4 regions of the Massilia sp. UYP32 genome follow, and region 3 is predicted to be linked to each of the others. Evidence: predicted binding sites of a transcription regulator. Region 3 holds the regulator's gene; each other region holds the start of a gene.
What was found. Region 3 encodes sigma-54, which starts transcription at its own class of promoters, with help from an activator protein. Its sites were predicted from a motif close to TGGCANGNAANCTGCTTT; they were not measured.
Positions count from the first base shown of each region.

Region 1: a site for sigma-54 is predicted at 2,163-2,180, ahead of glnA (type I glutamate--ammonia ligase). Genes of this name have one in related genera too.
Region 2: a site for sigma-54 is predicted at 2,668-2,685, ahead of ABIB42_RS23405 (PEP-CTERM sorting domain-containing protein). Genes of this name have one in related genera too.
Region 4: a site for sigma-54 is predicted at 1,850-1,867, ahead of ABIB42_RS11485 (CmpA/NrtA family ABC transporter substrate-binding protein). Genes of this name have one in related genera too.

Region 1 is NZ_JBNDIK010000011.1:43,699-51,609, reverse strand. Features, by position in the region: gene ABIB42_RS10345 (CocE/NonD family hydrolase) at 1-740, shown strand, start outside; gene ABIB42_RS10340 (hypothetical protein) at 733-1,473, opposite strand; gene ABIB42_RS10335 (rhodanese-like domain-containing protein) at 1,470-1,925, opposite strand; gene glnA (type I glutamate--ammonia ligase) at 2,243-3,658, shown strand; gene ABIB42_RS10325 (DUF4124 domain-containing protein) at 3,821-4,345, shown strand; gene glnL (nitrogen regulation protein NR(II)) at 4,342-5,445, shown strand; gene ntrC (nitrogen regulation protein NR(I)) at 5,510-7,012, shown strand; gene corA (magnesium/cobalt transporter CorA) at 7,115-7,911, shown strand, end outside.
Region 2 is NZ_JBNDIK010000035.1:3,682-11,592, forward strand. Features, by position in the region: gene ABIB42_RS23390 (SDR family NAD(P)-dependent oxidoreductase) at 1-403, shown strand, start outside; gene ABIB42_RS23395 (mandelate racemase/muconate lactonizing enzyme family protein) at 407-1,573, opposite strand; gene ABIB42_RS23400 (LysR substrate-binding domain-containing protein) at 1,669-2,580, shown strand; gene ABIB42_RS23405 (PEP-CTERM sorting domain-containing protein) at 2,720-3,349, shown strand; gene ABIB42_RS23410 (sulfite exporter TauE/SafE family protein) at 3,346-4,122, opposite strand; gene ABIB42_RS23415 (NADP-dependent malic enzyme) at 4,186-6,387, opposite strand; gene ABIB42_RS23420 (RrF2 family transcriptional regulator) at 6,537-7,031, opposite strand; gene ABIB42_RS23425 (Crp/Fnr family transcriptional regulator) at 7,068-7,748, opposite strand.
Region 3 is NZ_JBNDIK010000026.1:89,398-97,308, forward strand. Features, by position in the region: gene lptC (LPS export ABC transporter periplasmic protein LptC) at 1-54, shown strand, start outside; gene lptA (lipopolysaccharide transport periplasmic protein LptA) at 102-650, shown strand; gene lptB (LPS export ABC transporter ATP-binding protein) at 662-1,414, shown strand; gene ABIB42_RS20185 (RNA polymerase factor sigma-54) at 1,426-2,901, shown strand; gene hpf (ribosome hibernation-promoting factor, HPF/YfiA family) at 2,977-3,336, shown strand; gene ABIB42_RS20195 (enoyl-CoA hydratase/isomerase family protein) at 3,460-4,545, shown strand; gene ABIB42_RS20200 (DUF5694 domain-containing protein) at 4,630-5,700, shown strand; gene ABIB42_RS20205 (hypothetical protein) at 5,831-5,986, shown strand; gene rapZ (RNase adapter RapZ) at 6,002-6,880, opposite strand; gene hprK (HPr(Ser) kinase/phosphatase) at 6,950-7,885, opposite strand.
Region 4 is NZ_JBNDIK010000012.1:120,939-128,849, reverse strand. Features, by position in the region: gene ntrB (nitrate ABC transporter permease) at 1-352, opposite strand, end outside; gene ABIB42_RS11485 (CmpA/NrtA family ABC transporter substrate-binding protein) at 371-1,771, opposite strand; gene ABIB42_RS11480 (gluconokinase) at 2,072-2,590, shown strand; gene ABIB42_RS11475 (glycoside hydrolase family 16 protein) at 2,833-4,626, shown strand; gene ABIB42_RS11470 (GH36-type glycosyl hydrolase domain-containing protein) at 4,628-6,973, opposite strand; gene ABIB42_RS11465 (MFS transporter) at 6,994-7,911, opposite strand, start outside.

The DNA.
Region 1 (7,911 bases), on a different contig from region 3:
TCTGGCGCAATTACGACGCCTGGCCGCCGAAGCCGGCCCGGGCGCGCACCCTGTATTTCAACGCCAACGGCAGCCTGACCTGGCAGCAGCCGGTCGCCGGCGGCGCCGGCTACGATGAATACGTGGCCGATCCGAAGCGCCCGGTGCCCTACATCGGCTATCCGGCGCAGGGCGTGCCGCGTGAATACATGGTGTCCGACCAGCGCTTCGCCGCGACCCGTCCCGACGTGCTGGTGTACCAGAGCGAGGTGCTGGAACAAGACGTCACGGTGGCCGGCTCCGTCGTCCCGAAGCTGTTCGTCTCGACCACCGGCACGGACGCCGACTGGGTGGTCAAGCTGATCGACGTCTACCCGAGCGACTATCCGACGCCCCCTTCGCCGCGCGCGGGCAACGACGTCGCACCGCCGGCCATGAAGCTGGGCGGCTACCAGCAGCTAGTGCGCGGCAATCCGCTGCGCGGCAAGTTCCGCAACAGCTATGAGAAGCCGCAGCCCTTCGTGCCCGGCGAGGTGACAGCGATCGACTACGAGCTGGGGCAGGTGAACCACACCTTCCGCCGCGGCCATCGCATCATGGTGCAGGTGCAGAGTTCGTGGTTTCCGCTGATCGACCTGAATCCGCAGAGCTTCATGCGCATTCCCGACGCCAAGCCGGAGGATTTCAGGAAGGCGACCCAGCGTGTGTATCGCACGCCGGGCAGCGCCTCTGGCCTCCAGCTGATGGTGATGCCTAACTGAACCGTTCGTTGCGACGGCGCGGCACGCCGCGCTCGTACCACGCCGGCGCGCCGGGAACGAGCGATGCGCGCACTTCGCGGCGCAGGGTGGTGGCGGGAATCGCGTCGGCCGCCAGCTGGCGCAGGCGTCGCACGTCGGCCTGCCGGCCGCGCGCCGCCAGCACGTCCAGGATGGCGTTCACGTCCTGCACATAGTTGTGGACCTCGGCCGGGATGCTGGGCGCGGCGGTGAAACGCTTGCGGCGCTCGCGGAAGGCGTCCATCAGGTAGTCGGCATGCTGGCGGATGTTCTCTTCGGGATTCGGCATCAGGCGTTCGGCCAGCTCGGCGTCGCCGGCGGCGATCACCTGCGGCAGCACGACCCGGATGCAGGAAGCGGCCAGCGCCGGCGCCACCTTTTCCAATTGCAGGAACAAGTCGCGCGTGCGCACCGGCTGGTCGCGCGCATGGTCGATCGAGAGGACGTCGAGCAGCTGGTCGCGGGCGCCCTGGCCGTTCAGCAGGGCAGTGGTATTGCGCTCGCGCACCGCTTCGAGCGCTGCGGCCGCGGGCGGATGGGCCTCGGCCAGCACCGCCCAGTCGGCCAGCGCGTAGGAGCGCCGCACGCCATACAACGAGGGATCCTGTTCCAGGGCGTGCTCGTGGAACCAGACCAGCTCTTGCAGCGCCGCGTCATACTGCCCCTGGTCGGCCAGCTCGCGCGCCCTGACCAGGCGTTCCATGGCGTCGCTCATGCGCCCACCCACGGCAATCCCGCCTTGCACCAGCCGCCGACGGTCTTGCGATGGCCTTCGCCATCCTTGTCGCCTTCGAAGCCTTCGAGGATGTCGAAGGAGTTGGCGTAACCGAGTTCGGTCGCCACGCGGGCGCTGTGGCGCGAGCGCACGCCCGAGCGGCACAGGAACAGCAGGGTATCGTCCTTGCTCGCGATTTTTTCGAGCTGGGCGCCGAAGTCCGGGTTGGGCACGCCGCCCGGGTAGGTGGCCCACTGCACCGCCGCGTGCTGGGCATCGGGGATGGCGACCCGGCCCACCCAGTCGCGTTCGGCATTGGTGCGCACATCCACCAGCTTGACTTTCGGGCTGCTCTTGAGCAGCTCGAACGCCTCCTGGGGCGTCACCGCACCGGCATAGGGCTGGCCTGCGCCGCGCTGGCGCGCTGCCTCGAGAATGTTTTCTTTAGTCATAATGTTCGTTCCGTTTTTGGGCATTCGCTCGCGCTGCACCACCATGGATCAGTGTATCCTGCTCTGAAATGGTGCATCTGGCTGAGATCGCACTCCGTTGGTGCATTCGGCCTGCACTGTAAATCTTTCGACAAGCTTGCCGATCGACGCGATTTTATGGGTAAACTGGCCCGCCCCCCAAGAACGATTTGTGCATGCCCTCATGCAAATGAGATGGCGCGTGGGGTGTCACCAAGTTGGCATGCTTCGTGCTTCAACATGATGCAAGTTGTCGGTTCTCATGACTCGACTTCCTTTTTTCAATTAGGAGATTCCGAATGGCAAAGTCCGCCGCAGATGTAATGCAACTGGTCAAGGACAACGAAGTCAAATTCGTTGATTTACGCTTCGCCGATACCCGCGGCAAGGAACAACACGTCACGGTCCCGGTGTCGCACTTCGACCTGGACAAATTCGAATCCGGCCACGCCTTCGATGGCTCGTCGATCGCCGGCTGGAAAGGTATTGAAGCCTCGGACATGCTCCTGCTGCCGGACCCGAACACCGCCAACCTCGACCCGTTCATGGAAGAGACCACGCTGTTCATGCAGTGCGACGTCATCGAACCGTCGGACGGCAAGGGCTACGACCGCGATCCGCGCTCGATCGCCAAGCGCGCCGAGGCCTACCTGAAATCGTCGGGCATCGGCGACACCGCCTACTTCGGCCCGGAACCTGAATTCTTCATCTTCGACTCGGTCCGCTGGAAGATCGACATGTCGGGCTGCTTCGTCAAGATCGACTCGGAAGAAGCCTCGTGGTCGACCGACAAGGAGTTCGAAGGCGGCAACAGCGGCCACCGTCCGACCGTCAAGGGCGGCTACTTCCCAGTCCCACCGGTCGATTCGTTCCAGGACATGCGTTCGGAAATGTCGCTGATCCTCGAATCGATGGGCATCCCGGTCGAAGTGCACCACCACGAAGTGGCCGGCGCCGGCCAGAATGAGCTGGGCACCAAGTTCTCGACCCTGGTCGAGCGCGCCGACTGGACCCAGAACCTGAAATACGTCATCTGGAACGTCGCCCACAGCTACGGCAAGACCGCGACCTTCATGCCGAAGCCGATCAACGGCGACAACGGCTCGGGCATGCACGTGCACCAGTCGATCTGGAAAGACGGCAAGAACCTGTTCGCAGGCGACGGCTATGCCGGCCTGTCGGAAACCGCGCTGTTCTACATCGGCGGCATCATCAAGCACGCACGCGCGCTGAACGCGATCACCAACCCGGGCACCAACTCGTACAAGCGCCTGGTGCCTGGCTACGAAGCCCCGGTCAAGCTGGCCTACTCGGCCCGCAACCGTTCGGCATCGATCCGCATCCCGCACGTGGCGAACCCGAAAGGCCGCCGCATCGAGACCCGCTTCCCGGATCCGCTGGCCAACGTCTACCTGTGCTTCGCCGCGCTGCTGATGGCGGGCCTGGACGGCATCCAGAACAAGATCCACCCGGGCGAAGCCGCGACCAAGGACCTGTACCACCTGCCGCCGGAAGAAGACAAGCTGATCCCGACCGTGTGCGCCTCGCTGGAAGAAGCGCTGGAAGCCCTGGACAAGGACCGCGAGTTCCTGACCCGCGGCGGCGTGTTCAGCGACAGCATGATCGATGCCTACATCGAGCTGAAGATGAACGAAGTGCAGCGTCTGCGCATGACCCCGCACCCGGCCGAATTCGACATGTACTACTCGTCGTAATCGGTTAGCAATACTGTTGTGCCTGCGCATCGCCATGCTCCACGGCGATGCCATGAAACGCGGGGAAAGCGATGGCTTTCCCCGCGTTTTTTGTTGCTTCGGGTATAGTCGGGCGCGACTACAATGCATCTTCCCGCCGATGCAAGCTACCGAGTGATAGGAATGACAAACATCGTTTTTCATGGCGCCGTGGCCATGTTCGCCCTGCTGTTCTGCGCCTCGGCCCAAGCCCAGATCTACCGCTGTCTCGATGCCAACGGCCGCCCGCTGTACACCGACACCAAGGTCGGCAAGTGCCAGCTGATCGACACCGGCTACAGTTCGCCGCCGGCCGCGTCGAAGCCGATTCCGGCCCCGCGCTCATCGAGCGCATCGGGCGGATCGGGTTCGGCAAGTGCGCCGAGCCCGGCCGCCACCAGCACCCCGCCGGGCTTCCCGCGCGTGGACAACGTGGTGCAGCGCGCGCGCGACGACGAGCGGCGCGAGATCCTGGGCGACGAGCTGCGCATCGAGGAACGCAAGCTGGCGGACCTCAAGAAGGAATTCAATAACGGCGAGCCCGAGCGCCAGGGTAACGAGCGTAATTACGCCAAGTACCAGGAGCGGGTGGCGTCGATGCGCGACGAGATCAACCGGACCGAACGCAATATCGAGGCGCTGCGGCGCGAGATCGGCAATATCAGATGACCCTGCCACCTTTGAACGACACGCCCGCTTTTGACGCGGGCGATCCGGCGCGCTACGCCGGCCTCGACCTGCTGGCCTCGGCCGTGCTGCTGACCGGCGCCGAGGGCGAAGTGCTGTATGCGAACGCCGCCGCCGAGAACCTGATGGAGCTGTCGCTCAAGTCGCTGCAGCGCCATCGCCTGCCCGAGCTGTTCCAGAACGGCGCCGAGCTGGCGGCCCTGATCGGCCAGGCGCTGGCCCACCAGTACGCCGACCTGCGCCAGGACCTGACCCTGCAGCGCAATAACCGCGAGCCGCTGCACGTGAACAGCATCGTCAGCGCGCTGGGCGACGGCACCCTCCTGATCGAGCTGCGCGAGAACGTGCAGCAGCTGAAGCTCGACCGCGAGGAGCGCATCCTCGACCAGAGCCAGGCCAACAAGGAACTCATCCGCAACCTGGCGCACGAGATCAAGAACCCGCTGGGCGGCATCCGCGGCGCGGCCCAGCTGCTGGAGCTCGAGCTGCCGCCGCACCACCTGCTCGAGCTGCAGGAATACACGCAGGTGATCATCAAGGAAGCCGACCGCCTGCAGACCCTGGTCGACCGCCTGCTGGCGCCGCACAGGAAACCTCACATCGTCGGGGACGTCAATATCCATGAGGTGTGCGAGCGGGTGCGCAGCCTGATCCTGGCCGAATTCCCGCAAGGCTTGAGCATCAAGCGCGACTACGATGCCTCGATTCCGGAGTTTCGCGGCGATTTCGAGCAGCTGATCCAGGTGGTGCTGAACATCGCCCACAACGCCGCCCAGGCGCTCGCCGGCCGCATCGCCGGGGGCGATGCCGAGATCGTTTTGCGCACCCGCGTGGCGCGCCAGGTCACCCTGGCCAAGGTTCGTTACGGGCTGGCATTAGACTTGCATATCATCGACAATGGACCGGGCATCGCGCCCGATATCCGCGACCGCATTTTCTATCCGCTCGTATCCGGGCGCGACGGCGGGAGCGGCCTCGGGCTGACGCTGGCGCAAACCTTCGTGCAGCAGCACCTGGGGGTGATCGAGTGCGAAAGCCGGCCTGGACTGACGGATTTCCGTATCCTGCTGCCCCTGCCATAAGCGCGGGCAGCGAGAAGCGCCGACCAGTCCTTTATTGAATCCATGTTGCGGGAAGCACGAATACATGAAACCAATCTGGATTGTCGACGACGACGCATCGATTCGCTGGGTGCTCGAAAAAGCCCTGGCGCGCGAAAGCCTGGAGACCCGCAGCTTCGCCAACGCGCGCGAGGCCCTGACCGCCTTTGAAACCGATACCCCGCAGGTGCTGGTATCGGACATCCGCATGCCGGGGGAATCCGGCATCGACCTGCTGCAGGCCGTCAAGGCCCGCCATCCCGGCCTGCCGGTCATCATCATCACCGCCTTTTCGGACCTCGATTCGGCGGTGTCCTCGTTCCAGGGCGGCGCCTTCGACTACCTGGCCAAGCCGTTCGACATCGACAAGGCGGTGGCGCTGATTCGGCGCGCGCTGGAAGAAAGCCTGCGCGAAGCCAGCGTCGAGGCGCTGCCCGCCGAGACGCCCGAGATCCTGGGCCATGCTCCGGCGATGCAGGAGGTGTTCCGCGCCATCGGCCGCCTGTCGCAATCGAACGTGACGGTGCTGATCACGGGCGAATCGGGCACCGGCAAGGAGCTCGTGGCGCGCGCGCTGCACAAGCACAGCCCGCGCGCGCAACAGCCCTTCATCGCCCTGAACACCGCGGCGATCCCGAAGGACTTGCTGGAATCGGAACTGTTCGGCCACGAGCGCGGCGCCTTCACCGGCGCCCAGGCCATGCGGCGTGGCCGTTTCGAGCAGGCCGAGGATGGCACCTTGTTCCTGGACGAGATCGGCGACATGCCGTTCGACCTGCAGACGCGCCTTTTGCGTGTGCTGTCCGACGGCCACTTCTACCGCGTCGGCGGCCACCAGCCGGTGAAGGCCAATGTGCGCGTGATCGCCGCCACCCACCAGAACCTCGAGCAGCGCGTGCGCGACGGGTTGTTCCGCGAAGACCTGTACCACCGCCTGAACGTGATCCGCCTGCGCCTGCCGTCCCTGCGCGAGCGCAGCGACGACATCCCGATCCTCACGCGCCACTTCCTGGTGCAGAGCGCACACCAATTGGGCGTCGAACCGAAGCGCATGAGCGAGCAGGCGATGCGCTTCCTGACCGGGCTCGAATTGCCGGGCAATGTGCGCCAGCTGGAAAACCTGTGCAACTGGATCACCGTGATGGCGCCCGGCCAGACCGTCGAGATCAAGGACTTGCCGCGCGACCTGACCCAGGGCCAGGCCGGCGCCGGCGCCAATCCGGTGCCGCTGGCCGACGGCGTGGTGGGGGCGGGCGCGCTGCCCGTGGCCGGCGCCGGCGGCATCGTCATGCAGGTCGCGGCGCAGGCGCCGGCCTCGCCCGACGGCTGGATCGACCTGCTCGAACTGCAGGCCGCCGGCATGCTCAGCGCGGGGCAGATGGACGTGATGGACATCCTGGGGCGCCAGTTCGAATCGGCCCTGATCAGGACAGCCCTCAAGCATACGCACGGACGCAAGAACGACGCCGCAATGCGGCTCGGGATCGGGCGCAACACCATCACGCGCAAGATCGTGGAACTGGGGATCGACGGCGCGCGCGAGGAATAGGCTCGTAGTAAAGCCTCGTAGTAAAGCCTGATGGTGAAAAGTGTGGCGGGTGGTGTAAGCTCCTGCATCGCCCGCTCTACCTTTTCACCTCATTTTCACCTCATGCTGATCAACTGCGTCGCCTACCAGGAAGGCAAGAAACTGTGCGATATCCCGGTCGAGGATATCAGCGAATACCTGAAACAGGACGACACCTTCGTCTGGGTCGCCCTGCGCGACCCGGCGCCCGCCGACATCACCCTGATGCAGGAAGAATTCGGGCTGCACGAACTGGCGGTCGAAGACGCCCTGCGCGGCCACCAGCGTCCCAAGCTCGAGGAATACGGCGACTCGTTGTTCGTCGTGGTCCAGATCGTGGAGCTGGCGGACGATGAACTGAACGTCGGCCAGCTGGCCGTGTTCGCGGGCGAGAACTACGTGCTGTCAGTGCGGCGCGACGCCAGCCAGGGCTTCCTGGGCGTGCGCGCGCGCGCCGAGCGCGAGCCGCATCAACTCAGGAAGGGCGCCGGCTTCGTGCTGTATGCGCTGGTCGACGCCGTGGTCGACCGCTACTTCCCGGTGGTCGACATGCTCGAATCCGAGCTCGAATCGATCGAGGACCACATCTTCGGCATGCAGGGCAAGCAGCGCGCCAACGTCGAGCGCCTGTATGAGCTCAAGCGCAAGGCGCAGACCCTGCGTCACGCCGTGGTGCCGCTGATGGACGCCGTCGGCCGCCTGTACGGCGGCCGGGTGCCGGGCGTGGTGCTCGAGACCCAGGATTACTTCCGCGACGTGCACGACCACCTGTACCGCATCGCCGGCCGCCTGGACGCGGTGCGCGACACCATCAACACCGCGATCCAGGTGACCCTGTCGATGGTGGCGATCGAGGAGAACGAAGTCAGCAAGAAGCTGGC
Region 2 (7,911 bases), on a different contig from region 3:
GTTCACCGCCTCGATCTCGGGCACCATGCCGACGGCGTACGAGGCGGTGTATGGCGCGACCAAGGCCTTCCTGGTGTCGTTCGCCGAAGCGGTCAAGTCCGAGCTCAAGGACAGCGGCATCGAAGGCATTACCATCACGCTCTTGATGCCGGGCCAGGTCGACACCAATTTCTGGCCGCGCGCCGACATGCTGACCAATAAACTCGGCGTGGGAGAAAAGGCGTCGCCGGCGAAGGTGGCCGCCGAAGGCTACGCGGCGCTCAAGGAAGGCAAGGACCGCATCGTCGCGGGCCTTGCCAGCAGCAAATTCATCGGCAACGTCGTCAACAACCTGGCGCCCGATACCGTCAAGGCCGACCTGCACGCGGCCCAGGCCAGGCCCGGGTCAGGCCTGAAAGACTGACTGTCAATCGGTCAAGCGCCGCATTTCGGCGATCAGGTCGGCCTTCCCTTCGAAGCCGATCCCCGGCAGGTCGGGCATCGTGATGTATCCATTCTCGACCTTCACCCCGTCCGGGAAGCCGCCATACGGCTGGAACAGGTCGGGATAGGACTCGTTGCCGCCCAGCCCCAGTCCGGCCGCGATGTTCAGGGACATCTGGTGGCCGCCATGCGGAATGCAGCGGCTGGCCGACCAGCCGTGCTGGCGCAGCATGTCGAGCGTGCGCAGGTACTCCACCAGGCCATAGCTCAGCGCGCAATCGAACTGCAGCCAGTCGCGGTCCGGACGCATGCCGCCGTGGCGGATCAGGTTGCGCGCGTCCTGCATCGAGAACAGGTTCTCGCCGGTGGCCATCGGCTTGTCGTAGTAGTTGCGCAAGGTGGCCTGCAGTTCGTAGTCGAGCGGGTCGCCGGCTTCCTCGTACCAGAACAGGTCGTACTGCGACAGCGCCTTGGCGTAGCGGATCGCGGTGTCCAGGTCGAAGCGGCCGTTGGCGTCCACCGCCAGCTTCTGGCCATCCCCCAGCACGCTCAGGATCGAATCGATGCGGCGCAGGTCTTCGTCAAGCGAAGCGCCGCCGATCTTTTTCTTGACCACCGTGTAGCCGCGATCCAGGTAGCTGCGCATCTCGTCCTTCAGCTTGCCGTGGTCCTGGCCCGGATAATAATAGCCGCCGGCCGCGTAGACGAACACTGTACGATCCGGCTCGCCGTTGCCATACCGCTCGGCCAGCAGCTGGAACAGCGGCTTGCCGGCGATCTTGGCGGTCGCGTCCCACACCGCCATGTCGATGGTGCCGATGGCCACCGAGCGCTCGCCATGCCCGCCCGGTTTCTCGTTGGTGAACATCGCCTGCCACACCTTGTGCGGATCCAGGTTGTCGCCGTCGGCATCGAGCAGCGACGCCGGATCGGCCTCGAGGATGCGCGGGATGAAGCGCTCGCGCATCAGCGTGCCCTGGCCGTAGCGGCCGTTGGAATTGAAGCCGTAGCCGATCACCGGCTTCCCGTCGCGCATGACGTCCGTGACGACGGCGACCACGCTCAGCGTCATCTTGCTGAAGTCGATGTAGGCGTTGCGGATCGGGGAGCTGATCGGGACGGTTTTTTCGCGGATCTCGACGATTCTCATCTGGTGTTCCTTCGCTTGCGGTTGTACGAGCCACCAGATTATTCGCTCCAAAGGCGGTTATGATTGAGCCGGATTCACTAGATTCTTAACCTGCGGTGAAAAACGAGCTCGCTTCCCACCTCGAATTCTTCGTCCTGCTGGCGCGCCACGGCAACCTGTCGGCGGCCGCCCGCGAACTGGACCTGACCCCGCCGGCCGCCACCAAGCGCCTGGCCCAGCTCGAAGAACACCTGGGCGTGCGCCTGGTGAACCGTACCACCCGCACCAGCAGCCTGACGCCCGAAGGCGAAACCTATCTGCACTACGCGACCCGGATCCTGGCCGAGCTGCGCGAGATGGAAGAAGCGGTGTCCGGCACGCGCTCGGTGCCGCGCGGCCTCTTGAAGGTGAACGCGTCGCTGGGCTTCGGACGCACGGCGATCGCGCCGCTGGTATCGAGCTTCGCCCAGCGCTATCCGCAGGTCGAGGTGCAGCTCGACGTCACCGACCGCCCGGTCGACCTGGTCGCGGGCGGCATCGACCTGGCGATCCGCTTCGGCGAACTGCCCGACCAGCGCCTGGTGGCGCGCCGCATCATGTCGAACCGGCGCTTCCTGTGCGCCTCGCCGCGCTACCTCGAACGGCATGGAGAGCCGACGACCCTCGACGAGCTGGCGGCGCACCGCTGCATTGTCCACCGCCAGAACGACGATGCGTACGGCGTCTGGCGCCTGGTGCACGAGGGACGCAGCGTCTCGGTGAAAGTTGAGGGCGCGCTGTCGAGCAACGACGGCGACATCGCCTTGGGTTGGGCGCTGGACGGACACGGCATTCTGGTGCGCTCGGAATGGGACCTGAAGAAGTATGTGGAGAGCGGACGCCTGAGGATCGTCATGCCCGGCTACATGCAGCCAGGAGCCGACCTGTATCTGTATTACCCCAATCGCCAGCACCAGTCGGCGCGGGCGCGCGCCTTCATCGCGTTCTTGCTCGACCGGTTCGGTGACGACGACGGCATCGCCAACTGATTTTTGCTGTCGGCCGGCATTACAGGCGTCCGACAAAATCGCATAGATGAAACGCCAAGTCCTTGATTGCAATAATTTTTGATTTTTTGGCACGTTACTTGCTCCCTGCCCGGTTTTCATTTAACCAGGGAGAGACAACATGATCAAGAAAGTAATTGGGCTCGTTGCAGGGCTGCTGTGTGCGCTGCCAGCATGGGCGGGATACGTGCAATATAATTTCAAGGGCCCGCTAACCGGGTACTTCGTGCAGCACGATACCGATGGGTCCATTGCCGATTTCAGGTTCGGACTACCGATCCAGGGAGTCGGCCAGCCGTTCGAAATGCGCATATCACCGGAGCATTCCGAAGGCAGTACCCAGATCACCGAAGTGAGCACCCATTTCTTGCGCGACGGCCCGACCAATTTCCGCATCTACAGCAACTTTGGCGGCGACCAGTACACATCGTTCAGCATCAGGTTCGCATCCGACCCATCGGGCATCCTCTATTACACTGCCCATTACACGACTTCGATATACCGGGTTACGGAGGATGGCCCCGGCTTCTACGACTTCGCAGGCGCCCACCGAGGCACCGTCTCCGCAGGGTCCCTGGACCCCGGGTATGAGCAGTGGCTCGATTTTAACGGCGGCTACCAAGAACACGTGTCCCGCATCGTCCCGCGCTACGTGGGGCCAAACGAGGTGCCGGAACCGGCCACGCTGGCCCTGCTCGCAATCGGCGCGACGGGACTGACATTGCGCCGTCGCCGCGCCCGCGCGGTTTAGCCCGCCGCAGCGCCGCCGGTCACCAGCATGGTGACGGCGGCCGCCAGCAGCACCGTGCTGAACGCCACCCGCAACAGGCGTGCCGGCAAGGTATGCGCCAGGTGCACGCCCCACGACACGGTCAGCACGCCGCCCAGCGCCAGCGGCAGGCCGACCTGCCAGTCGACCGCGCCGCTGTGGCCATAGGTGGCCAGCGCCACGAAGGCGCCCGGCACCACCAGCGCCAGCGCCATGCCCTGGGCGCGCGTCTGCGGCATCTTGAACAGGCTCACCAGCGCCGGCACCACCACCATGCCGCCGCCGATCGTGAAGAAGCCCGACACCGCGCCGCTGGCGATGCCGATCGCCGGCATCAACCGGCCCGGCACTTCCTTCACGGGCGGGGGTGGCGCGCCGGTCTTGCGCCGCGACGGCCAGCCGAAGTACAGCGCCAGCGCGAGCAGAAACAGCGCGAAGGCGTAGTGCAGCACCTCGGCGTCGATCGCCACCGCGAAGCGCGCCGCCAGCCAGGCGGTCCCGATCGAGCACAGGCCGGCCACGCCGACCGAGCGCAGGTCGACCGGATGCTTCTGGTGATAGCGCCAGAAGCCGATCGCCACGTTCGGCGCGATCATCACCAGCGCCGTGCCCTGGGCCAGGTGCTGGTTCATGCCGTACAACAGGCCCAGCACCGGAATGGCGATCAGGCCGCCGCCGATGCCCAGCATGCCGCCGGCGATGCCGAGCGAGGCGCCCAGGCCGAAGTTCAATGCGAGGTCGATCACGGAAATCATGGAGAAAGCCAAAAAACGCGACGGCCCCTCGCAAGGGGCCGCCGGATGGGGAGGGTTAGCGCATTAAACGACTTGCGCGGCAGCCAGCGCCGTCATGTTGACGATGCGGCGCACGGTGGCGCTCGGGCTCAGGATGTGCACCGACTTGGCCGCGCCCAGCAGGATCGGGCCCACCGTCACGCCCTTGCCGCTGGCGACCTTGAGCACGTTGAACAGGATGTTGGCCGCGTCCAGCGACGGCATCACCAGCAGGTTGGCGCTGCCCGCGTAGCCGGCGTCGATGTTGTAGATGTCGCGGATTTCCTGCGACAGCGCGGCGTCGCCGTGGATCTCGCCGATCACCGCCAGCTCTGGGGCCTGTTCCGCCAGCAGGGCGCGGGCTTCACGCATGCGGCGCGCCGACGGACGCTCGGACGAGCCCTGCGACGAGTGCGACAGCAGCGCCGCCTTCGGCTCCAGGCCGAAGTGCTGCATGGCGTCGGCCGCCAGGCGGGTGATCGCCGCCAGTTCCTGGGCGCTCGGGGTCTCGTTGACGTAGGTGTCGGTGATGAACAGGGTCAGCTTGTCGAGCACCAGCGCGTTCATCGCGGCCAGCACTTCGGCGCCCGGCGCCACGCCGATCTCGTTCCGGACGTGTTCCAGGTGGCTGTCGTAGCTGCCGGTCATGCCGCAGATCAGGGCGTCGACCTGGCCCGACTTGAGCAGGCGCGTGCCCTGCAGCGTCGTGTCGCTTTCCGCCGCGATGACCGTGTAGTCCACGCCCGCCTGCAGGCGCAGGCCGGCCTGCTTGACGGCGCGCGCGATCGCGCCCTCGTCGCCGATCAGCACCGGCTGGGCGATGCCCTCGTCCACCACCGTCTGCACCGCGCGCAGCACGCGCGGCTCGCCCGCTTCGGCGTAGGCCACCTTGCGCAGGTTGGCGCGCGCCTTGTTGAACACCGGCTTCATGAAGAAACCGGTGTGGTAGATCATCTGGCCCAGCTGGTCGCGGTAGGCGTCCATGTCCGCGATCGGACGGGTCGCCACGCCCGATGCGGCGGCCGCCTCGGCCACGCGCGGCGCGATCGCCGCCAGCAGGCGCGGATCGAACGGCTTCGGGATGATGTATTCGGGGCCGAAGGTCAGGTCCTGGCCTTCGTAGGCCAGCGCCACAACGTCGCTCGCCTCGGCTTCGGCCAGTTCGGCGATCGCGGTCACGCAGGCCAGCTTCATCTCGTCGGTGATGCGGGTCGCGCCGCAGTCCAGCGCGCCACGGAAGATGTAAGGGAAGCACAGCACGTTGTTGACCTGGTTCGGATAGTCCGAACGGCCGGTGGCGATGATGACGTCCGGACGCGCGGCCTTCGCCACTTCTGGACGGATCTCGGGTTCCGGGTTGGCCAGGGCCAGGATCACCGGCTTGTCGACCATGGTCTTGACCATCTCGGCGGTGAGCACGCCGGCGGTCGAGCAGCCCAGGAACACGTCGGCATCCTTGACGATGTCGCCCAAGGTGCGGGCATCGGTCGCCTGCGCATAGCGCGCCTTGTTGGCTTCCATGTTCGCTTCGCGGCCCTGCCAGATCACGCCCTTCGAGTCGGTGACGTAGATGTTCGACTGCTTCACGCCCAGCAGCACCATCATGTCGAGGCAGGCGATGGCCGCCGCGCCGGCGCCCGAGCAGACCAGCTTGATCTGGCCGATGTCCTTGCCGACCACCTTCAGCGCGTTGAGCAGCGCGGCGGTCGAGATGATGGCGGTGCCGTGCTGGTCGTCGTGGAAGACCGGGATGTTCATGCGCTCGCGCAGCTTCTTCTCGATGTAGAAGCATTCCGGCGCCTTGATGTCTTCGAGGTTGATGCCGCCCACGGTCGGCTCGAGCATGGCGATGGCGTCGACCAGCTTGTCCGGATCCAGCTCGTCCAGCTCCAGGTCGAACACGTCGACGCCGGCGAACTTCTTGAACAGGCAGCCCTTGCCTTCCATGACCGGCTTCGACGCCAGCGGGCCGATATTACCGAGGCCCAGCACCGCGGTGCCGTTCGAGATCACGGCCACCAGGTTGCCGCGCGAGGTGTAGTCGAAGGCGGTCGCCGGGTCGGCGGCGATTTCCTCGCAGGCGTAGGCCACGCCCGGCGAGTAGGCCAGCGACAGGTCGCGCTGGTTCGACAGCGGCTTGGTGGCCACCACTTCGATCTTGCCGCGGGTCGGGCTGCGGTGGTATTCGAGCGCGTCGATGCGCAATTGGGTGTTCTGGGCTTCGTTCAGATTACTATCGGTACTCATGGTCTTCCTATAACTTGGGTGTCGCGGCGTGGAAGGCGGCCTTCCATTCATGGGCAAACATTCTAGCCGAAGCGACACCATCGCGTGCGGAAGCGGTTGCGCACGGTCGTGCGCTTTTCTGGACAGGCCGGCGAAGCGCCGGCGCCATGTCACGCCCCCTCTTCCAGCGCCGAGTGCCGCCAGCGCCAGGCGTTCGTGGCCAGCCAGCCCGGCACGTCGCCGTGCGCCTCGCCGCTGCCGGGAATCAGGTCGGCCAGGGTCACGCGATTGAGTTCGGCCAGATAGGCGGCGGTGGCCACCGCCAGCGACTGCTGCAGGCGGTCGTCAGGCTGGCCGCATGGCGGCCGCTCGCCATCCGCGCCGCCGCGCGCGCCGCGCGCCAGGCCGCGCTCGGTGCAGCGCACGACTTCGCCCAGGCGGATGTCGCGCGGCGCGCCGGCCAGGCGCATCCCGCCCAGGCGGCCGCGCGAGGTCTCGATCAGCCCGGACGCGGACAGCACGCAGGACACCTTGGCCAGGTGGTGGCGCGAAATGCCGTAGCGCTCGGCGATCTCGTTAATAGTCGCGACCCGCTCGCGGTGGTTGCCCAGGTAGACCAGCAGCCGCAGGGCGTTGTCGGTGAATTCGGTCAGGTGCATGTACATGAAACGCCTCCGTGGATGGTTGATGACGGCGCGGCGTCAGCCTTCGTAGGCGCGCAGGCGCTCGATGTCGAGGATGGTGATGCTGCGCCCGGCGATGCCGACCATGCCGCGGTGGGCCATGTCGTGCAGCACGCGCGAAAAGTATTCGGGCGACAGCGACAGGCGCGACGCGATCATCTTCTTGCGCGCCGCCAGCGTCACCTGCGCGCCCTGCGGCGGATCGTCCTTGAGCAGGTAGCTGACGATGCGCTGGCTGCCGCTGCGTAGCGTATAGGACTCGACGTCCGAGATCAGGCCGTGCAGGCGCCGGCTCATGGACGCCAGCAGGCGCCGGGCGAAGCCGGGATTGCGTTCGATCTGGGCGTAGATCGCGTGCTTCGCGATGTGCAGCAGCATGCTGTCGGCCAGCGTCTCGGCCTGGGTCATGTAGGGACGCTCCATGAACAGCGGCGCCTCGCCGAAGCTCTGGCCGGGGCCGATCAGTTCGACCACCTTCTCGTCGCCTTCGCTCGAGACGATGGAGAGCTTGACGTCGCCGTAGATCACGGCGTGCAGGCCGCTGCAGGATTCGCCGCGCTCGACGACCACGCGGCCGCGCGGCACGTGCAGCTCGGTGGTCGCTTGCGCGAGCAGGTCGAGCTGCTCGGGCGAGAGGTCGGCGAACAGGGGCAGGGTTGCCAGGAACTGGCGGGGTGCGATGCGATGTCGGCTCACGATACATTCAGGGCGAGGCCCGTGGAAACGAACGAAACAGGGGCGCCGGGAACAGTGCGGCGCACCGGGAAGCGCATTCGCGTGAAAGCGGCGATTGCGCATGCCGCATCCTACAATTCGTTGACTAAATAAAAACTTGATGTGGATCAAAAACGGCCGAGCTAAC
Region 3 (7,911 bases):
CAGCTGCACCTGTCCAGCCGCGGCCAGATCGTCTATCCGCCACGCCAGCGCTGATCCTCCAGAAACGCCGCGTGCCAACCAGAGACCCGTATCCACCAACCATGAAAAAACTACTTGTCGCCGCCTTCCTTTCCCTGCTGTCGCTGACCGCGGCCGCCGAACGCGCCGATTCGCTCAAGGAAGCGGTCATCAACTTCGATTCGCTCGACATCGACGAGGTGACCGGCACCCGCATCCTGACCGGCAACGTGGTGCTGACCCGCGGCACCCTGGTGCTCAAGTCCGACCGCGCCCTGGTCAAGGAAAGCCCGGAAGGCTATATGAGCGTGACCCTCACCGCTGCCGGCGGCAAGGTCGCCACTTTCCGCCAGAAGCGTGACGGCGGTCCCGACCTGTGGGTCGACGGCCAGGCCGAGCGCATCGAGTACGACGAGCGGTCGGAACTGGTGCGCCTGTATTCCAACGCCGTCGTGCGCGAACTCGAAGGCGCGCGCATGACCAACCAGATCACCGGCCCCTTCATTTCCTACGACAACCGCAAGGAAGTGGCCACGGTGCGCAACGACGAAAGCGGCAAGAGCGTCGCCGGCGGCGGCCGCGGCACCCTGATCCTGGCGCCCAAGCGCGCACCCGCCGGAGGCGCCCAATGACGGCGATTCCGATGGAGCTGGGCGATCGCAGCACACTGGTCGTCAAGGGCCTGCAGAAGAGCTATGGCAAGCGCCTGGTGGTGCGCGACGTGTCGCTGCAGGTCGAATGCGGCGAAGTGGTCGGCTTGCTGGGCCCGAACGGCGCCGGCAAGACGACGTCGTTCTACATGATCGTCGGCCTGGTGCCGTCGGACGCCGGCTCGATCGACATCAACGGCACCGACATCACCAGCCTGCCGATCCACCGCCGCGCCGTACTGGGCCTGTCTTACCTGCCGCAAGAGGCTTCGGTGTTCCGCAAGCTGACGGTGGAAGAGAACATCCGCGCCGTGCTCGAGCTGCAGAAAGACAACGGCAAGCCGCTGTCGAAAGACCAGATCAACGAGCGCCTCGACACCCTGCTGGCCGACCTGCAGATCGAGAAGCTGCGCGAGAATCCGGCGCTGTCGCTGTCGGGCGGCGAGCGCCGCCGCGTGGAAATCGCGCGCGCGCTGGCGACCAATCCGCGCTTCGTGCTGCTCGACGAACCGTTCGCCGGCGTCGACCCGATCGCCGTGATCGAGATCCAGCGCATCGTGCGCTTCCTGAAGGAGCGCCGGATCGGTGTTTTGATCACCGACCACAACGTGCGCGAGACGCTCGGCATCTGCGACCGCGCCTACATCATCAACCAGGGCGCGGTGCTTGCCTCCGGCCGTCCTGACGACATCATCGCCGACGAGTCGGTGCGCCGCGTGTACCTGGGTGAACACTTCCGCATGTGAGCGACGCCTAGATGAAACAGTCCCTGCAACTTCGCACTTCGCAGCACCTCGCGCTTACGCCGCAACTGCAGCAGTCGATCCGGTTGCTGCAACTGTCGACGCTCGAGCTGCACCAGGAGATCGAGCAGATACTGGGCGATAACCCCTTGCTCGAGCGGCTCGACGATCCGCTCGACCGATCGGTGCGCCTGCTGGCCGATGGCGCCATCAACAATGCGCCCGCCAATGGCGAAGCGCCGCCGGCGCCCGGCCAGCAGGCCGAGGGCGAGGGTGCGCCGGCGCAGGAGGGCGAGGGTTTCGAGGGCGGCGCCGACAACGAACGCGTCGATGCCGACTGGAGCGACGGCGGCGCGCCATCGTCCGGCGGCGGCGAGGACGAGGACGGCCGCCCGCAACTGGAGGCCTGCGCCATCACGCTGCGCGAACACCTGATGGAACAGGTGCGCGAAGCCATCCTGTCGGCGCGCGACCGTGCGCTGGCCGAGCTGGTGATCGATGCGCTGGACGACAACGGCTACCTGGAAGAGCCGCTCGACGAGATCCACGCCAGGCTGCCCGAAGAACTCGAGATCGAGATCGACGAATTACGGTGTGCGCTGGCGCTGGTGCAGAGCATGGACCCGGTGGGCGTCGGCGCGCGCAGCGCGGCCGAGTGCCTGGCGCTGCAGATCCGGCGCATGCCGGGCGTGCCGCTGGTGACGCGGCGCATGGCGCTGACCATCGTCGAGGGTTACCTGAGCTGGTTCGCCCAGCGCGAATACAGCAAGCTGAAAAAAGCGCTCGACTGCGACGACGAAGACTTGCGCGAGGTGCAGGCCGTGGTGCGCCAATGCAATCCGCATCCGGGCGCGGCGTTCGCCTCGAACGTGTCGGACTACGTGGTGCCGGACGTGATCGTGCGCCGTTCCAAGAGCGGCTGGGCGGTCACCCTGAACCCGGACGTGATGCCGCGCCTGCGCGTGAACAGCCTGTACGCCAGCCTGCTCAAGCAGGGCAAGAGCGAAGCGCAGATGGGCGCGCAGCTGCAGGAAGCGAAGTGGCTCATCAAGAATATGCGCCAGCGATTCGACACCATCCTGCGCGTGGCGGAGGCGATCGTCGAGCGCCAGCGCAACTTTTTCTCCCATGGCGCGGTTGCCATGCGGCCCCTTGTTTTACGTGAGATAGCTGATACACTAGGCCTACACGAGAGCACAATTTCTCGTGTCACAACGCAGAAATACATGCTGACCCCGCACGGCATGTTTGAGTTGAAGTATTTCTTCGGCAGCCACGTTGCCACCGAGGCGGGAGGCGAAGCATCCTCGACGGCAATCCGTGCGCTCATCGCACAATTGACAGGAGCAGAAGACCCTAGGAACCCATTGTCCGACAGCAAGATCGCGGAGATGCTCGGGGAACAAGGCATGGTCATCGCGCGCCGGACGGTTGCAAAATACCGTGAAGCCCTCAAGATACCCCCTGTAAGCCTCCGCAAGTCCTTGTAACTGCGCCGTCCACACCCGTCGTGCCTTGTCGCGTTGGTGTGGTCCACACGGTGCAACCTTTTCAAAGGAGTGTGTATGAACCTCACAATCAGTGGCCATCATCTCGAAGTAACCCCCGCCATCCGTGAATACGTTCAGAATAAGCTCGAGCGCATCATTCGCCATTTCGACCAGGTGATCGACACCCACGTCTTCCTGGCCGTCGACAACCTCACTGAAAAAGAAAAAAGGCAGAAAGCAGAGATCAACGTCCAGGTGTCGGGCAAGACCCTGCACGTGGCAAGTGTCGCGCAAGACCTGTACGCCGCGATCGATACGCTGATGGATAAGCTGGACAGACAGATTCTGAAACACAAGCAAATGCTGAAGGACCATAGCCGTACCTCGATCAAACGCCTGCCGGAAAACGGCGGCGAAGACGCTGCTGTCGCCTGATCAGGCGCAGGGCTCACACTAGCTAAGGGCGTCTGAGGGGACGCCCTTTTTGCATCCAGCTCCCCGATATGACGCGTTTCGTGTGTTCGGTAAAATGCATGTCTCTCCATTACGGATTACGCCATGACCGACCACGTCCTGACCCGCGTCGCCAACCGCACCGGCATCATCACCCTGGACCGCCCGAAGGCGCTCAATTCGCTGTCGCTCGAGATGGTGCGCGCGCTCACCACTGTGCTGCGCGCCTGGCGGCATGACGGGCAGGTCGACGCGGTCGTACTGACCAGCAGCAGCGAGAAGGCCTTGTGCGCGGGCGGCGACATCCGCTTCTTCCATGAGGTCGGCCATGCGACGCCGATGGGCGGCAGCGCGCTGCTCGAGGATTTCTTCACCGAAGAATACGCGCTGAACCACCTGATCCATTTCTACCCGAAGCCCTACATCGCCATCATGGATGGCGTCGTGATGGGCGGCGGCATGGGCATCGCCCAGGGCGGCCCGGACTGCGGCCTGCGCATCGTGACCGAGCGCACGAAGATGGCCATGCCCGAGGTGAACATCGGCCTGTTCCCGGACGTCGGCGGCAGCCACTTCCTGTCGCATGCGCCCGGACAGCTGGGCAACTACCTGGGCCTGACCGGGCTGACGATCGGCGCCGCCGACGCGCTCCATATCGGTCTGGCCGATGTCTTCGTGCCGGGCGCCGAACTGCGGGCCCTGCATGCCCTGATCGCGTCCACACCCGGCGCCGACCTGCCGGCGGCGATCCGCGCTTTCGCGGCGCCGTTCGCGCAGAAGGCGGGCAATGGCGAACTGCAGGCCCAGCGCCAGCTGATCGATGCGCATTTCGGCGCCGCGTCGGTCGCCGCGATCATGGCTTCGCTCGAAGGCGACGAGACGCCGTTCGCGCAGCGCGCCCTGGCGGCGATGCGCCAGCGCTCGCCCCTATTGATGTGCGTGACCCACGAACTGCTGGCGCGCGGCGCGCAGCTGTCCGTGGCCGACTGCCTGCGCATGGAACGTTCGCTGGTGCGTCACAACTTCGCGCATGGCGAAGTGCTGGAAGGCGTGCGCGCGCTCGTCATCGACAAGGACAATGCGCCGCGCTGGAATCCGCCTTCGCTCGATCAGGTGACGCCCGACATGGTGGCGCGCTTCTTCGACCCGGTGTGGCCGGAGCATGCGCATCCGCTCAGGCATCTCGCATAATCCGCTGCGTGCATATCCATTTTTGCGTGACACCATATCGGTGAGGTGTGAACATCGGGTCTTCATGACCTGAAAGGAAACCCGATGCGCCTGCCTGCCTTGCTGATCTCGATGACCTTGTCCTGCGCCGCCGCCGCGCAGGATTACCAGCCGGCCTTCGATCCGAGCCGGCTCAAGGGCCCCGCGACGGGGCCGGTCAACGAGATCATGGTGCTCGGCTCGCCCCACCTGGCGCACCTGCCCAAGACCTTCCAGACGTCGAGCCTGGCCCCGCTGAACGACCGGCTCGCCGCCTGGAAGCCGCAGGCGATCGCGGTCGAGGACCGCTCCGGGCCGCAGTGCGATTTCATGCGCCGCTATGCGGCGCGCTACCAGGAGGCGGTCGACGGCTATTGCTGGGATACCGCGCCGGCCAGGGCGGCGACCGGGCTCGACGTGCCGCAGGCCACCGCCGAGGCCGAACGGCTGCTGGCCGCCTGGCCCGCGGCGCCGTCGGCGGCCCAGCGACGGCGCCTGGCGGCCGTGTTCCTGGCCGGCGGCGAGGAGGCGTCGGCCGTGGTCCAGTGGCTCCGCCTGCCGAACGCCGAGCGCCGCGCCGGCGACGGCCTGGATGAGGTCCTGGTCGCACGGCTGCAAAAGCTCGCGGTTCATCCCAACGAAAGCGTGGCGATCGCGGCGCAGCTGGCGGCCCGGCTGGGGCATGAGCGCGTATATGCGATGGACGACCAGACGGCAGGCCGCCCCTACGCCGATCGCAAGGCGGCCGGCGAGGCGATCATGAAGGCCTGGGACAATCCGGCCAATGCCAAGCGCAAGAAGGAGGACGAGATCCTCGACCGGGGCGTGGATACTCCGGAAGGCCTGCTGGCGATGGTTCGCGCCTACAATTCGCCGGCCCACGTCGCGGCGAGCTTCGAGATCGATTTCGGCGCGGCGCTGAACGAGCCGTCACCGCAGCGCTTCGGCCGCGCCTACGTCGGCTACTGGGAAACGCGCAACCTGCGCATGGCGGCGAACATCCGCGACGTGGTGGGCGTCATGCCGGGCACGCGGCTGCTGGTCATCGTCGGTGCTTCGCACAAGGGTTACCTGGAAGCCTACCTGCACCAGATGCACGACGTGCGGGTCGTCGATACAGCGGCGTTGCTGCGGTAAATGCTGCACATGAAAGATAAGGTCATCCTGCGTGAGTCGGGCGTCCCTGCAAGCCGCGGTGAGAATGCGTGAGCTTGCGCGCTATCTCCTTGTGCTACTGTCAGATTCTTATCACCGATGACAGCTGCACATGATTTCCTGGCAAAACCTGATCTCCGAACACCGCGCGCTCTCGCAGTTCGTGAAAGCCTCCCTGGCCATCAGCGTCGTATCGTTGGCATTCCTGGTCGCATATCACATGGGTGAGGGCATGGGCGCCGCTGCCTACTACTTCTTCAATAGCTGACCAGCGACGACGAGATCACGCAGCCGGATTCTTCGGCTGCTCCCGATGCCGCACGATCACCCGTTCGGTATCGCCGAAGTAGGCGCCGAGGTGTTCGGCCATGTACACCGAGCGGTGCTGGCCGCCGGTGCAGCCCACCGCCACCGTCAGGTAGCTGCGGTTGTCGGTCTTGAACGACGGCAGCCACTTGGCCACGAAGTTGCGGATGTCGGCCAGCATCTCGATCGCGCTCGGCTGGGCGTCGAGGAAGTCGATCACCGGCTGGTCCTTGCCGGTGAGAGGGCGCAGGGCCAGGTCGTAGTACGGGTTCGGGATCGCGCGCACGTCGAACACGAAGTCGGCGTCGAGCGGCACGCCGACCTTGAAGGCGAACGATTCGAAGAACAGGGTCAGCGGCGCATGGGCGACCTCGGCCAGCTCCTTGATCCAGGCGCGCAGTTTATTGGCCGAGAGCTCCGAGGTGTCGATCACGTGGCCCAGGTTCTCGATCGACGACAGGCGCTCGCGCTCTTCGGCGATGCATTCGATCAGGGTGCGGCGCGAGGCCGGGTTCTCGCCCGGGCGCAGCTCGTGCGACAGCGGATGGCTGCGCCGCGTTTCGGAAAAACGCGCGACCAGCGAATGGGTGCTCGAGGTCAGGAACATGACCTTGACCGCATGGCCGTCCTCGCGCATGCGGCGCACGCTCACCGGCAGTTCGACCAGCGACTCGGCGCTGCGCGCGTCGACCGCGACCGCCATCTTGGCGGTGCCGGTTTCGTTGACCGTATTGACGAGGGCCGGCAGCAGCGCCGGCGGCAGGTTGTCGACGCAGTAGTAACCCGCGTCTTCCAGGACGTTCAGGGCCACGGACTTGCCCGAGCCCGAGATGCCGGTGATGAGGACGATGTGCATGCGGCGATGATACCGCAACCTTCACCCGATGGCACGCCGCCGCGCCGTCGATACCGGTTCCTCAGTTGTTCAATCCGCGCTCATGGCCTGGCGCTGGCGCTCCATGAATTCCTGCAGCGTGTCGATGCCGCGCAGTTGCAGGATCGTGTTGCGCACCGCGGCTTCCAGCAGCACCGCGATGTTGCGGCCGGCTGCCACCGGAATGACGACCTTGCGGATCGGCAGGCCCAGCACGTCTTCGGTCGGGAAGTGGAAGGGCAGGCGCTCGACCTCTTCGTCCAGCGCGCCGCGCTTGACCAAGTGCACGATCAGCTTCAGGCGCATCTTGCGCCGCACTGCTGTCTCGCCGAAGATCGCCTTGATATCCAGCAGGCCCAGGCCGCGCACTTCGAGCAGGTTCTGCAGCAGCGGCGGGCAGCGGCCCTCGATCATGTTCGGCGCAATGCGCGAGAATTCCACGGCGTCGTCGGCCACCAGGCCGTGCGAGCGCGAGATCAGTTCAAGGCCCAGTTCGCTCTTGCCCAGGCCCGAGTCGCCCGTGATCAGCACGCCCACGCCCAGCACGTCCATGAACACGCCGTGCATGATCACGCGCTGGGCCAGCTTTTTCGATAAATACACGCGCAGGAAGTCGATCACCTGCGCCGCCGGCAGCGGGGTCGAGAACAGCGGGATGTTCTGCTCGTCGCAGATCGCCAGGATGTCGGGCGGGGTTTCCAGGCCCTGGGCGATGATCAGCGCGGGCGGGCCACCGCCGATCAGTTCGCCAACCACATGGCTGCGCGAATTGGCCTTGAGGCGGTGGTAGTAGTCGAGTTCCTGGTGGCCGAACACCTGGATCCGGCCCGGGTGGATCAGGTTCAGGTGGCCGACCTGGTCGGCGGCCGAGGCGGCGTCGCCGGCGATCTGGCGTTCACCGCCGGGAAAGCCCGCGAACCAGCCGAGTTGCAGGCTGTCGCGGTTGTCGTCGTACAGCCGTTGGATGGTCAGCGGAGACTGCAGCATGGGCATTGTCGTCGTCGCAAAATAAG
Region 4 (7,911 bases), on a different contig from region 3:
CCACCAGCATCGCCAGCAGATAGCCCAGGGCGACGCGCACCAGAGAATGCGCCAGCTGGATGCCGACGCCGCGGTCGTTCGGGCCGCGATCGTAGAACGGGTCGGCCAGGTGGCCGCCCGCTATCTGCGCGAACTGCGACGGCGTGGGAAAGCCGCTGCCGGCGGCAGGCGCCGGATCCGCGGCGGCCACCGGCGCCTGTCCCATCAGGGCCGCGTACTCGGCTTCCTCGGCGCTCATCGCCGCCACCGGCGCCGCGGCGCGCGGCGCGGTGGCGATATGCCAGACGCCGAGCAAGACCAGCAGCAGCGCCAGCGACAGCAGCGCCGCCTTGAACTTCATTTGCTTGTGCATGGATTCTTTCGTTCCAACTCAGGCGCGCTTGATCGCGAAGCTGTCCAGGTAGGCCTGCGGCTTGGCCGGGTCGTAGGTCTTGCCCATGATCGTGAACGGTCGGTAGCCGCTTGCCGCGGCGGCCGGCGCCGGCATGCCGAGGGCCGCCATCTGCTTGCGCGCATCGGTCAGCAGGAACACCTGCTCGGCCAGCGCCTTGTAGTTGACGTCGCCCTTCAGGTAGCCCCAGCGCTTCATCTGCGTCAGCATCCAGGTCGCCATCGAATACCAGGGCAGGGCGTCGAAGTCGGCGCGGTCCGGCTCGTTGCGCACCTTGCCCAGGCCGTCGGCGAAGCGGCCGGAGAGCGCCTGCAGCACCACGGTCTCGGGCTGGTTCAGGTAGGCCGGCTTGCTGATCGCCTTGGCGATCTCGGCCCGGTTCCCGGCCTTGTGCGCCATCGCGGTGGCATTCAGGATGGCGCGGTACAGCGCGGCGAAGGTGTTCGGGTTCTGGTCGATGAAGGCCTGCGAGGCGCCGAAGGCGCAGCAGGGATGGCCGTTCCAGATGTCCTTGGTGAGAATGTGGATGAAGCCGATCTGGTCGAACACGGCGCGCTGGTTGAACGGATCGGGGCCGAGGAAGCCGTCGATGTTCCCGGCGCGCAGGTTGGCGACCATCTCGGGCGGCGGCGTCACGCGCAGCTGGACGTCGCGGTCCGGGTCAAGTCCGTGCTCGGCCAGGTAGTAGCGCAGCAGGAAGTTGTGGACCGAGTACTCGAAGGGGATCGCGAACTTGAAACCCTTCCAGTTGCGCGGGTCGCGGTTGTTCTTGTGCTTGAGGCCGAGCGTGATCGCCTGGCCGTTGATGTTCTGGATGGTGGCGACGCGCATCGGCTGCGGCGCGCCGCCCTGGCCGATCGACATCGCCAGCGGCATCGGCGCCAGGAAGTGCGAAGCATCGAGCTCGCGGTTGATCATCTGGTCGCGCACCAGCGCCCAGCCGGCGGTCTTGCTGAGGGTGACGTTCAGGCCCTGCGCCTTGTACATGCCCATCGGGTCGGCCATGATCAAGGGGGTGGCGCAGTTGATCGGGATGAAGCCGATCTTGAGGTCCTTCTTCTCGAGCGCGCCCGTTTTTTCCATCGCATTGGCCTGCAGGCTGGCCAGCGGCAGCAGCGAACCGATCGCCGCCATCAGCGTCGGCGCGCCCACTGCCTTGATCAGGTTGCGGCGCGTCGCTTCATGCGGAAACAGGGCGCGCACCGCTGCCGCCTCGACGAAGTCACCGGACAGCGCTTCGGCATCGCCGGCGCGCCGCAGCCTGGCGGCTTGCGCTTCGCGATCGTGCTCGTCCTGGGAACCATGCCTGCCGCAAGCGCAGCCGCAGCCGGTCAGGGAAGATTCGGGCGAATAAGGACGGTACAGATTCTCATCTTTCATTGGCGAAGACCCCTGGTAGTGGTGATGACGCAAAAAGTGAAACTGCGAGGCGGGCGTGACCATGCCTGAGCATTGTCGACAGCAAGACCTGTGCCATCTGGAATCGTGTGGGGTTAAGCCATTCATTTCAAAGACGAAAACCGCTTTTTGCGTTGGCAAGCGCCGGCAGGGCGGGGTGTGCGATTTCTGCCGACAGGCACCGGCGCCGCGCATCCGCCCAACCGTGGTGCATGATGCTTTACATCCTTCGTGCCCAGGCGCTACAATCGGCTGTATTGATGTTAGCGTTAACATGAGGAAATGACGACACAAGCGCGAGACGACAACAAGGGGACGGCCTGGGTAGTCATGGGCGTGAGCGGCTGCGGCAAGACCAGCATCGGCGAAAAGCTGGCCGCCGCGCTTGGCGTGCCGTTCATCGAGGGCGACGCCTTTCATTCTCAGGCCAATATCGCCAAGATGACGGCCGGCATTGCGCTGACCGACGATGACCGCCGCGACTGGCTCCTGACCCTGCGCGACAAGCTCGCCGCACGCGAGGGCGGGGCGGTGCTGTCGTGTTCCTCGCTCAAGCGCGCCTATCGCGACTTGCTGCGCAGCGCCGGCGGCGACGTGCGCTTCGCCCATCTGGCCGGCGAGCGCGGCCTGCTGCTCGAACGCGTCAGCAACCGCCCCGGCCACTACATGCCGCCATCGCTGCTCGACAGCCAGCTGGAGACGCTCGAACCCCTGCAGCCGGACGAAGCCGGCATTACCCTCGACATCCGCGACAGCCAGGAACAACTGGTCGCGCAAATCCTCGCCAGCGTCCGGACCTGACGCTGCGCCCTCCACCCCGTCGCATGCGTATGCCGGCGGGGTAATCGCACACGAAACGTTCACATCCGTTTGACGCCTTGCGGGAATCGGACTATATTTTTCTTTCCTGTTTGGAAAGGTTTCCAATTTCCTTATTCCGCACGAATCCGCATGCATTCGAGACCAACGGCAAGTTGGCGAGGCGCGGCACGGCCATCCTGGCACGGCCGCATTTTCTTGTAGTGAGAACAAGAGGAGTCGACGTGAACAACCAGAACCAGAAACATCGCTCGAGATGGAAACCTTTCCATTCGCTTCCCGCAGCGCTTGTCACAGGTGCTCTGCTGGCCTGTGCAGCGCAGGCCGCGGCCAGCGTCACCAATCCGGTCATCGGCCAGCTGCTGTGGTCCGAGGAATTCAATGGCAGCAGCGTGAACACTGGCGTGTGGAACCTGCAGGACGGTAACGGCTGCCAGATCGGCCTGTGCGGCTACGGCAACGCCGAGCTGCAGTACTACAGCCCCAACAACGCCAGCATCGTCAACGTGCCTTTCGAATCGGGCACGCGCGCGCTGGCGATCCAGGCGCGCAGCCAGACGATCGGCAGCAATGTCTTCACCTCGGCCCGGCTCGACACCAAGAACAAGGTGCAGGTGCAGTACGGGATGATCGAGGTGCGCATGGCCACGCCGAACCTCGGCACCGGCTTGTGGCCGGCCGCGTGGATGCTGGGCGTCAGTCCGCAGACCTGGCCGCGCAACGGCGAGATCGACATCATGGAGATGGGCCACAAGGCGTCCGGCCGCGCCGAGGGCGGGGCGCCGTCGTCGAACCACTTCGTCGGCTCGAACGTGATCACCTGGCAGCAGGCCGCCTGCGTGCCCGGCAACGAAAGCTGCGCCGCCTCGACCGCGTGGCAGACCAAGAACTGGTACGTGCCCCAGAATTCGCTCGCGAACCGCTTCGTCACCTACCGCTTCTATTGGGACGAGAGCCAGATGCGCTTCACGACGGTCGACAACGGCGTCGAGCACAATATGTACAACGCGCCGCTGCCGGTCAATTCGAGCGCGCTGCAGGCGCCGTTCTACCTGCTGCTGAACATGGCCGTGGGCGGCAACTTCACCGACGCCGCCAACCCGGGCCAGGTCACGGCGCCGCTGCCCGCCACCATGTACGTCGACTACGTGCGCGTGTATCAGATGGACGGCAAGGGCCAGGTGAAGCTGGGCGACCAGACCGTGCCCGAAGTAGCCGGCAAGTTCGGCGTGTTCACCGACACCACGGCGGTCAACAACAAGCTGGTGGCGGGGACGAGTTCCGACATCTTCCTGTGGAACGTCGCCTCCACCGGCGCCGGCAACACCGCGCCGTTCGAAGGCAGCAACGTCATCGCCTGGAACTACACCACGCCGGGCCAGTGGTTCGGCGGCGGCATCCAGGCGCGCCAGGCGCGCAACCTGAGCAACTACCGCGCCAACGGCACCGTCAAGTTCCGCATCCGGATCCCGGCCAACGTCGGCTTCAGGATCGGCATCGGCGACACCTACACGAACCAGAACTGGGTCAACTTCCCGGCCAATACCACGGCCTATGGATTGACGCGCAACGGGCAGTGGGCGCAGGCCTCGATTCCTGTCTCGACCCTGCTCGGGCCCCTGGTCGCGGCGCAGTCGATCCACGACATCTTCATGATATCGAGCATCGACGGCGCGCTGCCGTCATCGAGCTTCCAGTTCGCGATCGACGACATCGTGTGGGAATCGGGCGGCGGCGGCGCCACGCCGCAGCCGGAGCCGAGCGGCCCGACCTCGGTCAGCCAGACCTCGTCGACGATGCTGCAGTTCCGCACCACCACCGGCGGCTGGGCCGACGTGCACTACACCGTCAACAATGGGCCGCAGCAGAACGTCCGGATGCAGCTCAGCGGCGCCAACAACACCTACACGGCGGGCGGGCTGAAGATCGGGGACGTGGTGCGGTACTGGTTCACCTACTGGGACGCGCAACGCGGGTTCGCGGTGGATACGCAGCAGCAGACGCACACGATGCAGTAATTTAGGGCACGCTTACCTCGAGCCGGTATGTGCGGCCCGCTTCGATGTTGTCGACGCGGGCCGCAGGCAGGGCCACACCATCGCATGTCACCTCGACCCGGTCGACCGCGCCGCGCCTGATGTCGACCTCGAAGGTCGCGCCGCGGAAGCGCCGCGTCACCGTCATGGCGTCCCAGCCAGACGGCAGTTGCGGCGCCACCGTCAGGCCTTTCAGGTCGCCCTTCAGGCCGCACAGCCCCTCGATCAGGCAGCGGTAGACCCAGGCCACGGTGCCGGTGTTGAACAGCTGGCTCGAGCGCCCGGCGGTGCGCGGATATTCCTTGTAGGCGCCGCGGTAGTAATTGGGGATGAACACCGGCAGCTGGCCGCGCTGCAGGTAGTCGTCCAGGCCGGGGCCGGGGATCATCTTGCGCAGCGCGTCGAAGGCGCGGTCGGCTGCGCCGATCGTGTACAGGCTGTAGATGTAGAACACCGCGGCGTGGTTGTACACGGCGCCGTTCTCGGCCGAGCCGGGATGCTTCTGCGTGACGCGGCCGACGTCCTCGCGCATGCCGCTGTAGGGCGGCGCGAACATCTGCACGCCGTAGGGCGTGCGCAACTGCTCGTCGATCGCATTCAACATCAGCGCGCGTCGATCGGCGCTGGCGGCGCCCGACAGGAAGGCCCAGCTTTGCGGGTTCAGGTAGATGCGGCCTTCGGTGTCGCTGGCGACGCCGAACTTGACGTCGTCGTCGGTGATGCCGCGTGCGAACCAGGCGCCGTCCCACAGATGGGCTTCGGCGGCGCCGTTCATCGCTTCGGCGCCGGCGCGGTAGCGCGTCAGCGAAGCGGCGTCGCCGCGCGCCGCGCACACGTCGGCCCACAGGTTCAGCGCATAAGCCGCCGCCACCGTCAGCCAGCCCGAGACGCCGCGGCCCTTGTAGCCGACCATATTCATCGGGTCGCACCAGTCGCCTTGCTCGATATAGGACAGGCCGCGCGCATCGCGCCGCTGCAACAGCCAGTCCATCGCCAGCGAGATGCGTTCGAACGCGGTTTTCACGTCGCCGTCGTGGGTGGCGACCGGCGCATCGAGGATGGCGTCGTCGCCGGTCTCGTCGAGGTAGGCGCGCAGGCATACCGGCAGCCACACGCAGTGGTCGGTGTGCGGGATCTGGTTGATGTATTTCAGTTCGGCGCCTTCGAACAGCAGGATCCCGTCCGGCATCGCGCCATTGGCTTCCTGCTGGCTCAGCGCATGCAGGAAGGCGGCGCGCGCCGCCGCCGGCTTGACGAAGGCCATGCCCATATTGTCCTGCAGGTAGTTGCGGGTCTGCGGGTCGGTGGAGAGGCGGTTGACGTCGCCGTGGTAATAGACCTGGCGCGCGAGCCAGGTGTTGACGAAGTTGTCGAGCTCGCGGTCCGGGGTCGCGATCCGCAGCACGCCTTCGCCCTCCAGGATATAAGCCGCGTAGTCGCGCGCGGCGGCGGCGAAACCCTGTTCGCTCAGGTATGTGTCGCGCAGGGACGCGATCTCGGCATCGTCGAAGGCGGGGCCGAACAGGAAGCGCCGCGTGGCCGCTTCGTTTGGCGCCAGCGCCAGCCGGTACTGGACCACGGCGGCCGGCGTCTCGTAGCGCGCGTCGCCGCAGCCCAGGCGTTCGCCGGCCAGCGCGGACGGCGCATGCAGGCCGCCTTCGCCCTCGAAGGCGATCTGCCCGACTTCCCAGGCGTCCGGCGCCTGTTCGCACAGCAGCACCGTGCGGTCCTTGAACAGGCGGTTCTTGAAATAATCTTCCAGCTTCTGGTAGGGCGTGACGCTGGAGGCGACGATGCCTCCCAGGTCGTGGCGGTACTCGGCCGACTGGTACATCCACGACATGTAGCCGATCGTGAAATAGGGATAGACGCTGATGCGGCGCGGGCGGTCCGACAGGTTCGTCACTTCCATCGACCACAGCTCGGCGACGTCGTCCACCGGCAGGCCGAGCACGAGTTCGATGCGGATGCCGAACTTCTCGACGGTCCAGCGCAGGTCGTGGCGGCCGACCGAGAATTCGAAGCGGTCGACGCCACCGCGCACCGGTTCGTAGGGCGCCGAGAACAGCTCGCCCGTGTCTTCGTCCTTCACGTAGAAGAAGCGGCCCGGATGGTGGGCGTAGTAGTGCTGCTCCGGCTGCATGAAGGACTTGGCCTGCATGTTCGGCGCATGCGAATACTTGCTCGGCTCCGGCTGCATGAACTGGGCGGTGGCATAGCCGCGGCAGGTCGACTGGATCATCATCCTGCGGTTCCACAGGAAGCCGCCGGCCTGCGGCATCGCGGTGGGGCTGGTGAGCACGTAGCGGTCGTCTTGCGGGTGCAGCATGGATGGAGTCTCCAATGTTTTCATGGCGCCGCCTTGCGCGCCGCCAGCTCGAGCTGGATGCGCGCCAGCAGCTTGCCGTCGAGGTGATAGAAGCACATGACCAGCACCGCCATCAGGGCGAACGAGGCCGGCACGAAGGACATCAGCCACACGATGCCGGCCTGCGAGCCGGTCGTCTGCGCGGCATTGGGCACGTAGCCCAGCGCGGTGAACACGGCGCCGATCACGCTCACCGCGACCGCGGTGCCGAGCTTTTGCGAGAAAGTGGCGGCGGCGAAGGTCATGGCGGTGGCGCGGCGGCCGGTGGTCCATTCGTTGTAGTCGGCGGTGTCGGCATACATCGAGAACGCCAGCGGCGACTTGGGGCCGAGCACGAAGCCGGTGGCCGCCTGCAGCGCGAACATCAGGTCGATGCGGTCGCTGGGAATCAGGAAGAAGGCGGCCGAGAAAACGGCGGTCGCGCTCATCAGCACGATCATGAGCAGTTTCTTGTCGACGAAGCGGGTCATGAGCGGCGTGCAGGCGGCGCCGATGGCGGCGAAGATCATATAGGTCGGCACGAAGCTCGCCATCAGCTCGGGGCGTTCGACCACATACTTGAAGTAATAGGCCGAGGTGGTGGTGCGCAGGGTGATGGTCACCATGATCACCAGGGCCAGCACGAACAGCACCACCCAGGGACGGTTGGCGGCCAGGTCGCGAATGTCGCGCAGCACGTCGCTCTTCTGGCCGGGCGGCGGGGCGATCCGCTCGCGCGTGTTGGCGAAGGTGATCAGGAACATCAGGGCGGCGGCGATGCTCCAGGCGACCATGGTCAGCTGCCAGCCGCGTTCATCGTCGCCGCCGCCCAGCCACCCCACCATGGCCGGCGTGGCGGCCGTTACCAGGGTGGAGCCGGCGAAGGCGAAGATGAAGCGCAGGCCGTTGATGGTCGAGCG